3 regions of the Gordonia otitidis genome follow, and region 1 is predicted to be linked to each of the others. Evidence: predicted binding sites of a transcription regulator. Region 1 holds the regulator's gene; each other region holds the start of a gene.

What was found. Region 1 encodes LexA, which represses DNA repair genes until DNA is damaged. Its sites were predicted from a motif close to CGAACANNTGTTCG; they were not measured.
Region 2: the regulator LexA is predicted to act here: its motif matches at 2,320-2,333, upstream of LK459_RS09495 (HNH endonuclease signature motif containing protein).
Region 3: the regulator LexA is predicted to act here: its motif matches at 1,102-1,115, upstream of LK459_RS08905 (HNH endonuclease signature motif containing protein).

What each region holds. Positions count from the first base shown of each region.
Region 1 covers NZ_CP085974.1:5,033,123-5,037,237, forward strand. Annotated here, with positions in the region: gene hrpA (ATP-dependent RNA helicase HrpA) at 1-1,175, shown strand, start outside; partial or broken gene nrdR (transcriptional regulator NrdR) at 1,296-1,730, opposite strand; gene LK459_RS22775 (LysM peptidoglycan-binding domain-containing protein) at 1,876-2,478, opposite strand; gene lexA (transcriptional repressor LexA) at 2,797-3,444, shown strand; gene ptsP (phosphoenolpyruvate--protein phosphotransferase) at 3,472-4,115, opposite strand, start outside.
Region 2 covers NZ_CP085974.1:2,103,576-2,107,690, reverse strand. Annotated here, with positions in the region: gene LK459_RS09510 (SdpI family protein) at 41-586, shown strand; gene LK459_RS09505 (bile acid:sodium symporter family protein) at 593-1,579, shown strand; gene LK459_RS09500 (DedA family protein) at 1,463-2,197, opposite strand; gene LK459_RS09495 (HNH endonuclease signature motif containing protein) at 2,513-4,115, shown strand, end outside.
Region 3 covers NZ_CP085974.1:1,968,663-1,972,777, reverse strand. Annotated here, with positions in the region: gene LK459_RS08910 (nuclease-related domain-containing DEAD/DEAH box helicase) at 1-936, opposite strand, end outside; gene LK459_RS08905 (HNH endonuclease signature motif containing protein) at 1,293-3,089, shown strand; gene LK459_RS08900 (APC family permease) at 3,348-4,115, opposite strand, start outside.

The DNA of each region.
Region 1 (4,115 bases):
TCAAAACGCTGCCCAAGCCCATCCGAAAGACGATGGCGCCCGCCCAGCGGTTCGCCGACCTCGCGCTGTCGCGGCTCACTCCGCGCAAAGAGCCACTGACCGTCGGCCTCGCCCGGGAGTTGTCGACGATCACCGGACATCCGATCGCGCCGGAGGACTTCGCACCGGAACGCCTTCCGGCATACCTACGGATGAATTTCGTCGTGATCGACGAGAAGGAGGAGTCGGTAGCCACCGGTAAGTCACTCGCCGAACTGCGTACCCGTGTCGACGGCGACTCCCCACAGCCCGCGCCGCGTCGCACCTATTCGTCGTGGACAGCGGACGGGATCGGAACGCTCGACGACTCTGTCGTCACCACCGTTGCGGGGCAGCAGATCACGCGGTACCCCTCACTCGAGGTCGTCGCCGGGCCGGAGGGCACCCGGGGCGTCGCACGAACACTCGCCACCACCGACGCCCAGCGGCGCGCACAGCTGGGCGCCGCGGTCATCGAACTCCTCGATCACGCCATCGCGCCGCTGTCGCGCAAGATCAGCGCAGGACTCGATCCGTCGGACAGACTGGCGCTCAGTCAGAGCCCATACGAGAAACCCGACGCGCTGTATTCGGACTGCACCCGACGGGCTATCCGCGACATCGCGCCTGCCGCAGCCGACCTCGGATCGATACGTACACCGGCGGCCTTCGACGACCTCGTCGCCACGCTGCGTTCCCGAGTCGCCGCGGCAGCACCCGACTACTTCGCGCTCGCTGTTGCAGTCTTCCGTGAAATAGCACCGCTGCGCGCTGAGATCGACCGGCACTCAGGCCGGGTCGCGGCAGATGACGTCGCCGAACAGTTGGCCGACCTCGTCTTCGATGGATTCGTCCTCGCCACAGGCCGTGAACACCTTCAACACGTGCCGCGGTATCTGAGGGGTGCACGCCAGCGACTGGAGCAACTTCCCGCTGCCGCGGCGCGTGATCGGGACGGACTGGCCACCATCGACCGTGTCACGGAACGGTGGAACCAACGCCTCGCCCAACTTCCCGAGGCCAGGCGCGATGTGGTGAACGAGGAAGCACACTGGCTCGTCGAGGAACTCCGGGTGAGTCTCTTCGCCCAGAAACTGGGCACCGCATACCCGATTTCGGAGAAGCGAGCTCTACGAGCTCTGGACCGCCTCAGCTGACACCGCGGCCGGGGAGGTCGCCGCGTTCGAATCGTCGGGAGTGGCACCAGCGTGGTCGGCGTCGGGGCCACCCGGTGCGGCATCGTCGTCCGCGGTGTTTCGCGACCCGGTGAGAGTGCCCTGCAGGTCGTCGATCTCGCGCTGGAAGTCGTCAAGCGAGTCGAAGGAACGGTAGACCGACGCGAAACGCAGATACGCCACCTCGTCGAGGTCGCGAAGGGGTCGGAGGATGGCCAAACCGACCTCGTTGCTGGGTATCTCGGCGGAACCGGACGCCCGTACCGCATCTTCGACCTGCTGGGCCAGTTGCGCCAGGTCGTCTTCGTTCACGTGTCGTCCCTGACAGGCGCGGCGGACTCCGCGCATCACCTTTTCCCTGCTGAACGGCTCCGTGACCCCGTTTCGTTTCACCACGGCGAGCACCGCACTCTCCACAGTGGAGAACCGGCGACCACATTCACTGCAGGCGCGGCGGCGTCGGATCGCCTGTCCCTCGTCGGCGACACGCGAATCGACGACCTTGGTGTCTTCGTTCTTGCAAAACGGGCAGCGCATGTAGTCCTCGTGCAAATCTCGGGACGCATCGGCTCCGCAGGTCTCGACCCGGTCGATCGTCAGACGACCGACGGGCTCGAGACCGAGGCGGTGACCGTGTCGGTTTCCGACTGGACCCTGTGGCATCGAGAATACCGCCCTGTTCTCAGCGATAGGTCGGCGTGAGCAGGGGTTGCCCCACGCGCAGGCCACTCGACGGCAGATCATTGAGATCGACGATCTCGTCGATCACAGTCTGGCGAGGTACATCGGGTGCGACCCGCTGCGCGATCGAACTCAGCGAATCGCCCGCACGCACGTGCACGACCTGCGTCGACGTCGCTGTCGGCGTGGTGGCGCGCTGGTAGTCGGCACCGACGACACCGACGACCCAGACGGTCAGTGCGAGTCCGACGCCTGCGAGCACCGCCAACAGCGTCGCCCGCCGACGACGAGCGGCGGTCAACTCGCCGACTCCGCCGGCACAGCGAGTGCCGACCGGGCGTGCGGTCACCGCTGCCTGCGCAGGACGATTCCGAGGCGCAACGCCCGCGTGGGAGTTTCGGCCCGTCCCCCGCGCCGCACGGTCGGTGGTCACACCATGGCCCGTCGACACTCGTCGAGGCGCGGCACGACGCGCGGACGTCCGCACGGGCGTCGGCGCGAACGCGGACGTGGCCCTGGCCGTGGTCGGGGCCGGCGGGGTTGTCAGGGGGGTCTGCAGAGAGGACTCCGGGCGGGCGTCCAGGGGGCTCAACAGGGTGGTCATCGCTACCTCCAGTGCTCGATCATGCGTTCGATGAACGGATGTTCGAGTTCTATCACGGGGGTCTGACAAAGTCGTGCGACACGTCGAACAAATGTTTGATGTTGTCGGAGGCCTCGGATAGTCTCGGCGCCAGATGATGCACCGCGGACCGGTCTCGACACGACCGAGCCGATTCCCGAGCAGCGGTACCCCGACCACAGCACACATCCGGAAAGGACGGATTCGATGACAGAGAAGTCACGGCGCGGCCCGTCGGCGCCGAAAGGCAGCGGTCGCGGCGTCGCCGCCAAGAAGAGTGGGGGTGATGCCGAACCGCAGATCGATCCGGCTGCCGCCGAGGCATCACTGACGGATCGGCAACGCGGCGTTCTCGACGTGATCCGCAAGTCGGTGCGCGAACGCGGCTATCCGCCCAGCATTCGTGAGATCGGCGATGCCGTCGGCCTCACGTCGACCTCCTCGGTCGCCCACCAGCTGCGCACGCTCGAACGCAAGGGTCTCCTCAAGCGTGATGCCAACCGCCCCCGTGCGGTGAACGTCTCCGAGGCTCCTGACGCGATGCACTCGGACGCGGTCAACGGAGATCTCCCCACGCCCACCTTCGTTCCGGTTCTCGGACGGATCGCGGCCGGCGGGCCGATCCTCGCGGAGGAAGCGGTCGAAGATGTGTTCCCGCTGCCGCGCGAACTCGTCGGCGAGGGCTCACTGTTCCTGCTCCGGGTGGTCGGCGAATCGATGATCGATGCCGCCATCTGCGACGGGGACTGGGTGGTGGTTCGTCAGCAGAACGTCGCCGACAACGGCGACATCGTCGCGGCGATGATCGACGGCGAGGCGACAGTGAAGACCTTCAAGCGCAAGGACGGACACGTGTGGCTGATGCCGCACAATCCGCTCTTCGATCCGATCCCCGGCGACGACGCCGCCATCCTCGGCAAGGTCGTGACGGTGATGCGACGGGTCTGACGCCCGTCGATCATCGCGTGCCGCTCCTCAGTCGTCGAGGTGCTCGGCGGCCGCGCGGCGGGCGAGAGCCGGGCTCGTGGTCTGGAGTACTGCAGCGGCCGCTGCCCGACACTGGTCGAGTGTCACCGTCGACAGCTTTGCTCCCACCGCGGGCGTTGCGGCCGGAGCAGCCGACAACGAGGTGACACCGAGTCCGACGAGCACACACGCCAACGCCGGATCGGCCGCTGCCTCACCGCAGACTCCCACAGGCTTGTTCAGCTCTGCCCCGGCATCAGCGACCTGCGCGATCAACGCGAGCACGGCGGGTTGCCACGGATCGGTCAGTTCGGCCAGTTCCGCGGACATGCGGTCGGCGGCCATCGTGTACTGCGTCAGGTCGTTGGTTCCGATCGACACGAAGTCGACCTCGGCCAGGATCGCCCGAGCGAGGATCGCCGCTGCGGGGATCTCGATCATCACGCCGGCAGTCAGACCACGTTCGCGCACCATGCCCGCGAACTGTGCAGCCTCCGCGGCGGTGGCGATCATGGGCGCCATCACCCAGGGCCGCGACCCCGTTTCGGTCGCGGCGCGTGCAATCGCATCGAGCTGTCCGCGCACGATCTCGGGGTGATCCGCGGCGATCCGGTTGCCCCGCACCCCGAGCGCTGGATTCGCCTCGTCGGGGT
Region 2 (4,115 bases), 2.2 Mb from region 1:
GAAATCGACGTCGGGTGGACGGGAAAAGTATGGTGGTCGGGTGCATGTGGTGTCGATCGTGGTCTCGGTATGCGTCTGTGCGTTGGCCCTGGTGTGGCTGATCGTGGGAGCGACCGGCCTGGTCGGCCGTCTCCCACGCAACCGTTACTTCGGGGTTCGCACCGACTCGACGATGGCTTCACCCGAGGCATTCGCACTGGCGAACCGCATCGCGGCGCCCGGAACACTCGGCGCCGCGGTCATCTTGATCGCCGGTGGCGCACTGACACTGGCCGTCGACAGTGCGTGGTCTGTGGTGTTCGGGCTGATCGCACTCCTGGCGGGCATTCTGCTGGTCGGCGCGGTCAGCGGCTATGCCGTGCGGGCAGCCGACGCCGTGGCACCCGCCGACGACGCCGGCTGCAATTGCTGCTCGTCTGATCACGGCGCTTCCGACCACTCGCACGAAGCCCCTACGCCTGCGGAATCGGGTTCGGATCCGGCCGCCGACTGCGGCACCGACAGCTGCGCGTCGTGCACGCTGCGCGGCATGTGCAGCACCGACGACACCTCCGCACACTCCGACCGTCGCGCGCCGACCAGCTAGGACGTGCTGCGCAACCTTCTTGCCCGCTCCCCGATCGACGGGTTCATCCTCGCGATACTCGCAGCGGTGCTCGTGGCGGCGATCTTCCCCGCACGCGGGACGTTCGCCGACGTGCTCGACTGGGTGGTCACGATCGCCATCGGCTTCTTGTTCTTCCTGTACGGCGCGCGACTGCACCCGCGGGAGGCACTCAACGGGCTTGCGCACTGGCGTCTGCACCTGACCATCCTCGCGTTCACCTTCCTGGTGTTTCCGCTCATCGGGCTGGCGCTACGGCCGGTCGTCGAACCACTGATCGGCCACGACCTCTACACCGGCCTGTTGTACCTGACCCTGGTGCCGTCGACGGTCCAGTCATCGATCGCCTTCACCTCGATCGCCCGCGGCAACGTACCGGGAGCGATCGTCAGCGCCTCGGCGTCGAATCTGATCGGTGTGGTGCTGACGCCGCTGCTCGTTGTTGCACTGATGAGCGGAACCAACGGGGTACACATCACCGCGTCGTCGGTGGTGGAGATCCTGCTGCAGGTCCTGGTTCCCTTCATCGTGGGCCAGCTCTGCAGGCCGCTGGTGACGCCATTTCTCAAGCGGTACGCCGAGCCGACGAAGTTGGTCGACCGGGCGTCGATCGTGCTCGTCGTCTACGCAGCGTTCAGCGAAGGCGTGCGCAACGGGATCTGGTCGATCGTGAGTGCGTGGCAGGTCGTCGCGGTAGCGGTCATCGCCGCCGTGCTCGTGATCGTGATGCTCACACTCACCTGGTGGAGCTCCCGACGTCTCGGCTTCAACCGCGCCGACGCCGTCGCGATCCAATTCTGTGGCACCAAGAAGAGTCTCGCCACGGGACTGCCGATGGCCACGGTGTTGTTCGGCGGTTCAGTGGTCGGGCTGATCGTGTTGCCGCTCATGATCTTTCATCAGATCCAGCTCATCCTCTGTTCCTGGCTGGCCACCCGCTACAGTCGCACCCACGACGCCGTCGACGCCGCCTGACGCCTGCGCGACGCGTCGCCGCCGAACGTAGAACATGACGAGCACGTAGATCACCGCACAGCAGACCAGCGCGATCACCACGTAGAGCAGGATCGTCGCGCCGAGAACAGCGCCCGCGAAGTAGCCGACGAGCAGCACCGCAGTCACCCAGCTGACCGCTCCGACGATGTCGGCGACACCGAACTTCGCGAACCGCATCCCGCTCATTCCCGCGACCCGGGGCATCAGCGTGCGGACATACCCCACCCAGCGACTCGCCGCGACCATCACCATGCCCGACTCGTCGAGGCGGATGCGGGTCTGTTCCCACCGCTGCTCGCCGAATCGCCGCCCGAGCGACGATTCCATGAGGCGCGGTCCGCCGATTCGTCCGAACGAGAAGCCGACCGCATCGCCTGCGATCGCGCACACGCACGCCACCACGATCAAGACGCCGATGTTGGTGTCGCCGACAGCTGCCGCCACCCCTGACGCCAACAGCAACGCCTCACTGGGCATGATCAGCCCCGCGAAGACGACCGCGGTCTCTGAGAACACGACGCCACCGGCAATGAGATAGACCGCCCACACCGGGACCGATCTGATCAAATCGATCAGCCAGTCGGCGATGGAATGCACCTGCCCGAGGTTAGTTCAGCCCGGGATTCCACGCCGCAGAGGAGACCCGGTCGTCTCGGTGCCGAGCTCGCCGATGTCTCCGCGAGATGCCGCCCGAACTTGTCGGTGGGGTCGGCTAGTGTAGAACACATATTCGATCCAGGTGGTAGTGGTGGAGATGACAGGCGGGGGTGACAGAGCGTGAACAGTGATCATGGCGGCGGGGCCGATGGTCGGGGTGGTGTCCGTCGTGACGACCCGGCACCTGGTGACACTGGATCTGAAACCGGGTGCGCGCCTTCGTTGTTGGATGCTGCTGGGTTGGGTTCTGCGGTGGTGGGGTCGGTGGATGCTCGGGTGGCGGATGTGTTGTCGCGGTTGGCGTCGGTGGTTGAGGAGTTGGCCGGCTGTGATGTGTCGCAGCTGTCGGATGCCGGTGTGGTGGAAGCGGCCGCGGTGGCCGAGCGGTTGGCGCGGCGGACGGCTGCAGCGGTGACTGACCGGCTGGTGGTGGAGGCGTCGGATCGGAATCTGCCACACGCGTTGGGGTACCGGGATGTCCGCGGGTTTCTGGCGGACCGGTTGGGGGTGGGTGATCCGGCAATCCGCTCGCAGATCATCACCGCGACCGGCTCGTTCACCTCGATTGTGGGTGAGGTGCGGGAACCGGCATGTCCGACGTTGGCACGGTATTGGGTTGATGGTCAGATCGCGCCGGCCCGCGCGCGGGCGGTGCTGGAGGTGTTGGATCAGATCCCGCATCAGATTGCTGCTGATGTGCGGGCGGCGGCTGAGGCGCAGATGGCTGGCTATGGTCTCGACTTCACGCCGAAAGAGATCACCAATCTCGGCACTCGATTGATGGCGCATCTGGATCCGGATGGGACGGTCACTGATGACACCGACCGTCAACGGCGTCGCCGGTTGTGGGTGAACCGGCAGGGTGCGGATCTGATGTCACGGTTGACGGCCGATCTTGATCCGGCGACCCGCGCCCGCCTGGATGTGGTGTTGGACGCCTGGGCGAAACCCGGCATGAACAATCCCGACGACGCCGACTCGCCTGTCGGGCCGGTCACCGCGGCGAACGCCGAACAGGTCGCCGAGGCAGCCGCGCGTGATCAGCGGTCGCAAGCGCAACGCAACCATGATGCGTTTTCCGCGTTGCTGGCGCGGGTGGTGGAGTCAGGCATGCTCGGCGGCACCCACCGCGGGTTGCCGATCCAGGTGATCGTGAAAACCACGCTGGCCGAGTTGGAGGCACAGGCCGGGGTGGCACAGACCGCATCCGGGACCCTGTTGCCAATACCGGATCTGATCTCGATGGCCACCCGGTCGGCGAGCGGGGTGCAACCGTATCTGGCGGTATTCGCCGAGCACACCACCGTCCCGCTATATCTGGGCCGGTCGAAACGACTCGCTTCGCCAGGGCAGCGGTTGGCGTTGTTCGCTGCCGAGGGCGGCGGCGTGTGTTCAGCACCCGGCTGTACCCAGCCGGCGTCGCGGGTGGCGATGCATCACGCCGCCAAGGACTGGGCTGCTGGTGGGTGCACCGATATCGACCAGTTGGCACCGGCGTGCGACATGCACAATTCACGGGTGGGTTCGCGCCCTGGTCAGTTCACGACCCGCATCATCACCGACGGCCCCGATACCGGGCGGGTGGCGTGGCGGTTGAACGCCGCCCCCGGTATGCCGCCCAACCCCGAACACGTCAACCGGGCCGCGGATGTGGCCGCCGATTTCCGTGACCACCTCGCCACCACACGCGCCGAAACGTCGGCCGCCACCGGCACCATCACCCACCTGGCAGACCGACGCCGCCGACACACACGCACAAGCACAAGCACAGATGGTGCAGGTGCTGTGCGGCAGGGCGTCGACCGCGGCGACGTGACCGCCTCGGCCGATCAGCGCGACGCGCGTGACACTCCCGGCA
Region 3 (4,115 bases), 2.0 Mb from region 1:
TTCGTGTTCCCAGAACTGCGACGCAGCCTCGCTGCGCACAGACTCGTCCGGTCCGGCAGCGGCACCCCATTGCATCCCGAGGTCGTGGAACTCGCCGACGTACGACGGTCTGTCTTTGCGGTTCCACGCCGACGTGATGCGTTCGAGGTATGACGCGAGACCATGCGAGTAACAGACCAACGCGACGCGTTGCCCCGCTCGCGTGAGGCGACGCGCCTGTTCCAGTGCGAGGAAGGTCTTTCCGCTCCCGGCGCCGCCTCGGATCTCGACGCGCGGCAACGCGTCGATAGCGCGCAAGATGACCGCTTGATCTGCTGTGAGTGCATCGGCGACGTTCTCGTTGTCGATCGCGCGTGCGACCACGTCGCGTTGAGGAAGGCCCCGACCGCCGAGCGCCACCATGAGTTGCTCAATACCGCTGCTGTCGAGGAACGGTAGATCGGACGTCTTCTGCAACAGCACCCGTCGGACCAGCGGCATCACCTCGTCGAGTTGGGTGCGATCGATGATCTTCCACCGTGGGCAGTCCGGTAGCGCGAAATCGGCGGGGACCTGCGAGTGCGGAAAGACGACGAGATGATCCCAGCGTCGGCGGCCCTGCGTCCACCGCGGATCGGCCTCGATGAAATCGCGAAGCGAATAGCAGCCCTCCAACGCTTGCCGGACTGGCGCTATCCGTTTCGGTGGTCGGCCGCTACGCGTCTGCCACCACGACTCGCCGTCGTGCCACACCTCGCCGCCCTTGACCTCGAGACAGGCGATTCCCGCGCCCTCGATCGCCACCACCAGGTCGATCTCGTGGTCTTTGTCATGGTCGGTAACTCGTTGATTCGCGATGAGCAGGTCGGCGTCGGAGAGTTGCTCGTTCAGCCGTTCCCAGATCGCCTCTTCGGCATTCGATGCGAAGCGAGGTGCCTGCGGGATCGTGTGCGGCATGCGTCAACCCTCTCGACTGTGGTGATGCGCAGTGCGTCCGTGATGCATGGCGCGTCGAGTAAGTGTGCCAGGCGAGTCCGACATTGCGGGCGATGTACGGACTCAGACGATGAGCCGAAACATGTTCGACAAATCCTTGAGGATGTCGGATTAGTCCGCTATCATAGAACACACATTCGATCAACCGTCGGCCAATCACCGGCGTGTTTGCTTAACTACTCAGCATTGTTCTCTACTCAGCATTGTTCACCGATCAACAGTTGTCGACGGCACAGGTTAGGGGGCGGGGGTGGCGCCAGGTGCAAGGAAATGATGACGAAGTCCCAAGCGGGCGTGTCGGTTTGGGATCAGGGTCGATGACTTCGGCCGTGTTCGACGCTGCCCTCCCAGGTTCCCCGGATGCTGCCATCGCCGAGAAGCTGGGCCAGTTGGCGGTTGTGCTCGACGAGTTGGCACAGGTCGACGTGTCGACATTGTCGGATGCCGCCGTGGCGGAGGCCGCAGTTCACGCTGAGCGGTTGGCGAGGCGGACGTCGAGCGCGGTTACCGATCGGTTGGTGGTGGAGGCATCCGATCGAGATGTACCCCGCAAGCTCGGATACCGCGATGTCCGTGCCTTCTTGTCACACCATCTGCATATCGGAGACCCGGCGGCACGTCATCGATTGATCACGGCGACAGGAACATTCACCTCATACGGCGGTGAACGGCTGGCGCCTACCTGTCCCCGCTTGGCCGAGCACGTTGTCGAGGGCACGATTGCCGGTGCGCATGCCCAGGCCGTGCTGGACATCCTGAAAGCAATCCCACACGACATCCCCGACGACACCAAGGTTGCCGCCGAGGCGCAGATGGCCGACTACGCAACACAGTTCACACCAGCCGAGGTCACCAACCTGGGCATGCGATTGTTGGCTCATCTGGACCCGGACGGCTCAATCACCGACGACAAGGATCGCAAACGACGTCGTCGTCTGTGGGTGAATCGTCAGAACGCACAATTGATGTCGCGCCTGACCGCCGATCTCGATCCGGTGGCTCGGGCCCGTCTCGATGTGGTGTTGGAGGCATGGGCCACCCCCGGGATGAACAATCCCGACGATCCCGCCTCGCCGTCAGGTCCGGCCACGGCCGCCAATGCCGAAGACGTGGCGGCTGCAGCTGAACGTGACACCCGCTCGCGTGCGCAGCGCAACCATGATGCGCTCTCAGCGCTGTTGGAGCGCGTCTTGGCGTCGGGGATGCTTGGCAACACCCACCGGGGACTGCCGATCCAGGTGATCGTGAAAACGACATTGGCTGAGCTCGAAGCAGGCGCCGGGGTGGCGCAGACCGCGACCGGGTCGCTGCTGCCGATCGCCGATGTGGTCGAGATGGCCGCTTCCAGTGGCGCCCAGCCTTTTCTGGCGGTCTTCGCCGATCACACCACGGTTCCGCTGTATCTGGGTAGGTCCAAACGGATCGCCACTGTGGGACAGCGCTTCGCGTCGTTCGCCTCCGACGGAGGCAGCATGTGTTCGGCTCCGGGATGTACGGAACCAGCCTCCCGGGTGCAGATGCATCACGCGGCAAAAGATTGGGCCGACGGTGGACTGACGGATATCGATCAGTTGGTGCCGGCCTGCGCCATCCACAATCGCCGGGTTGGGCCGAAGCCCGGCCAGTACACCACGCGCATCATCGCTGACGGACCAGACACCGGCCGAGTCGCGTGGCGACTCAATTCCGCGCCGGGTATGCCGCTCAACCCTGAGCACATCAACCGTGCTGCCGACGTCGCCGTTGACTTGCGCGACTACCTCGCTCACCGTTCAGCGTCTGTCACAGGTCATGTCAGTGGCACCGACGTTGGCTACTCCTCCCATTCGGTGAGCCCTTCACGCATGGCGGACGGCGAGGGTACGGACAACGCCGGAGACTCGAGACGTAACACCGATGCCGCGCGCAGTTCGGTCGAGGCCTCGCTGACCTCGGCAGTGCCGAGCGGGCTCGTCCTCGTCAGCGACACACGAGTCGACTTCAGTTGGCCCCCGTCCGGCCCCGACGCCCCCGATCCGCCCAAGCCGCCGAGTCTGCCGGATCCACCGGGCCCTGCGAGCGGCGTCGACTCGCCGGGCGGGACCGACCCACCGTCTCTGCCCGACGCGGCCTGACACACGCCGCGGGAACTCAACCGAGTCGTCGCGCGAAGCCCACCCCGCCACCACATGAGGTGGCGGGGCATAGGGAGTTTGTTTCGGTGCGCGCGAACGATTCGACGTTGCAGCATTTCTTGACGGGACCAGGGAAATGCTGCGCGGCTAGCGTGAGGACTGTCCGGGTTCGGGGGCCCTACATCCCGCTCGGTTCGGGCGCCTCCGCGTGCCGCAGTGGTGACCTCTGCTGACTGAGTGCCCGCCGGTTGAGGGCGCTCAGCCAAGTTCTTCGTCTTCGAGCGCGGCGTCGGACTTCACCTGCTCCATGTGTTCGCGCATGGTCTTCTCCGGCAGCCGGTAATGCACGGCGACGTAAAACACGATGATGCTGAACACCACAGTCACGATGTTGGCCGGCCAGAACCCGAGGATGGCGGAGTCGTCGAGATCGCCTGCGAGGTAGGAGATCAGGGCGAGGCCGGCCAGCCAGATGATGATCCACGAGCCCGAACGCATCTCGAGCACCGGCTGGTCGTAGACCATCTCGAGGACGGCGAGCAACACCAGGCCGATGAGGACCGCGATGAACAGCTTGAAGTTGATCGTCCACGTCGACCAGATCACGATGAGATTCGACGAGACGAACGCGAGTACCGGGATCACGTCGCCACCCGGGACACGGAAGGGGCGGTCGAGTTCTGGTGCGGCACGACGCAGCGCGGCAACAACCACCGGTCCCGCAGCGAAGGACAGCACGGTCGCGGACGTGATGAACCCGACGAGCTGCTGCCAACTCGGGAACGGCAGCAGCACGATCAATCCGAGCACGAACGCGACCAGCAGACTGACGAGTGGGACGCCGCGGTGCGTCGTCTTGGCCAGGGGTCGTGGCGCGTTGCCGTTGCGCGCCATGGCGTAGGAGACGCGCGCGGTGACAGTGGTGTAGATCAGGCCGGTGTCGGCGGGCGACACGATCGCGTCGATGTAGAGCAGCGTGGCCAGCCATGCCAGTCCGAGAGCGGTGGCGATGGCGGCCAGTGGACC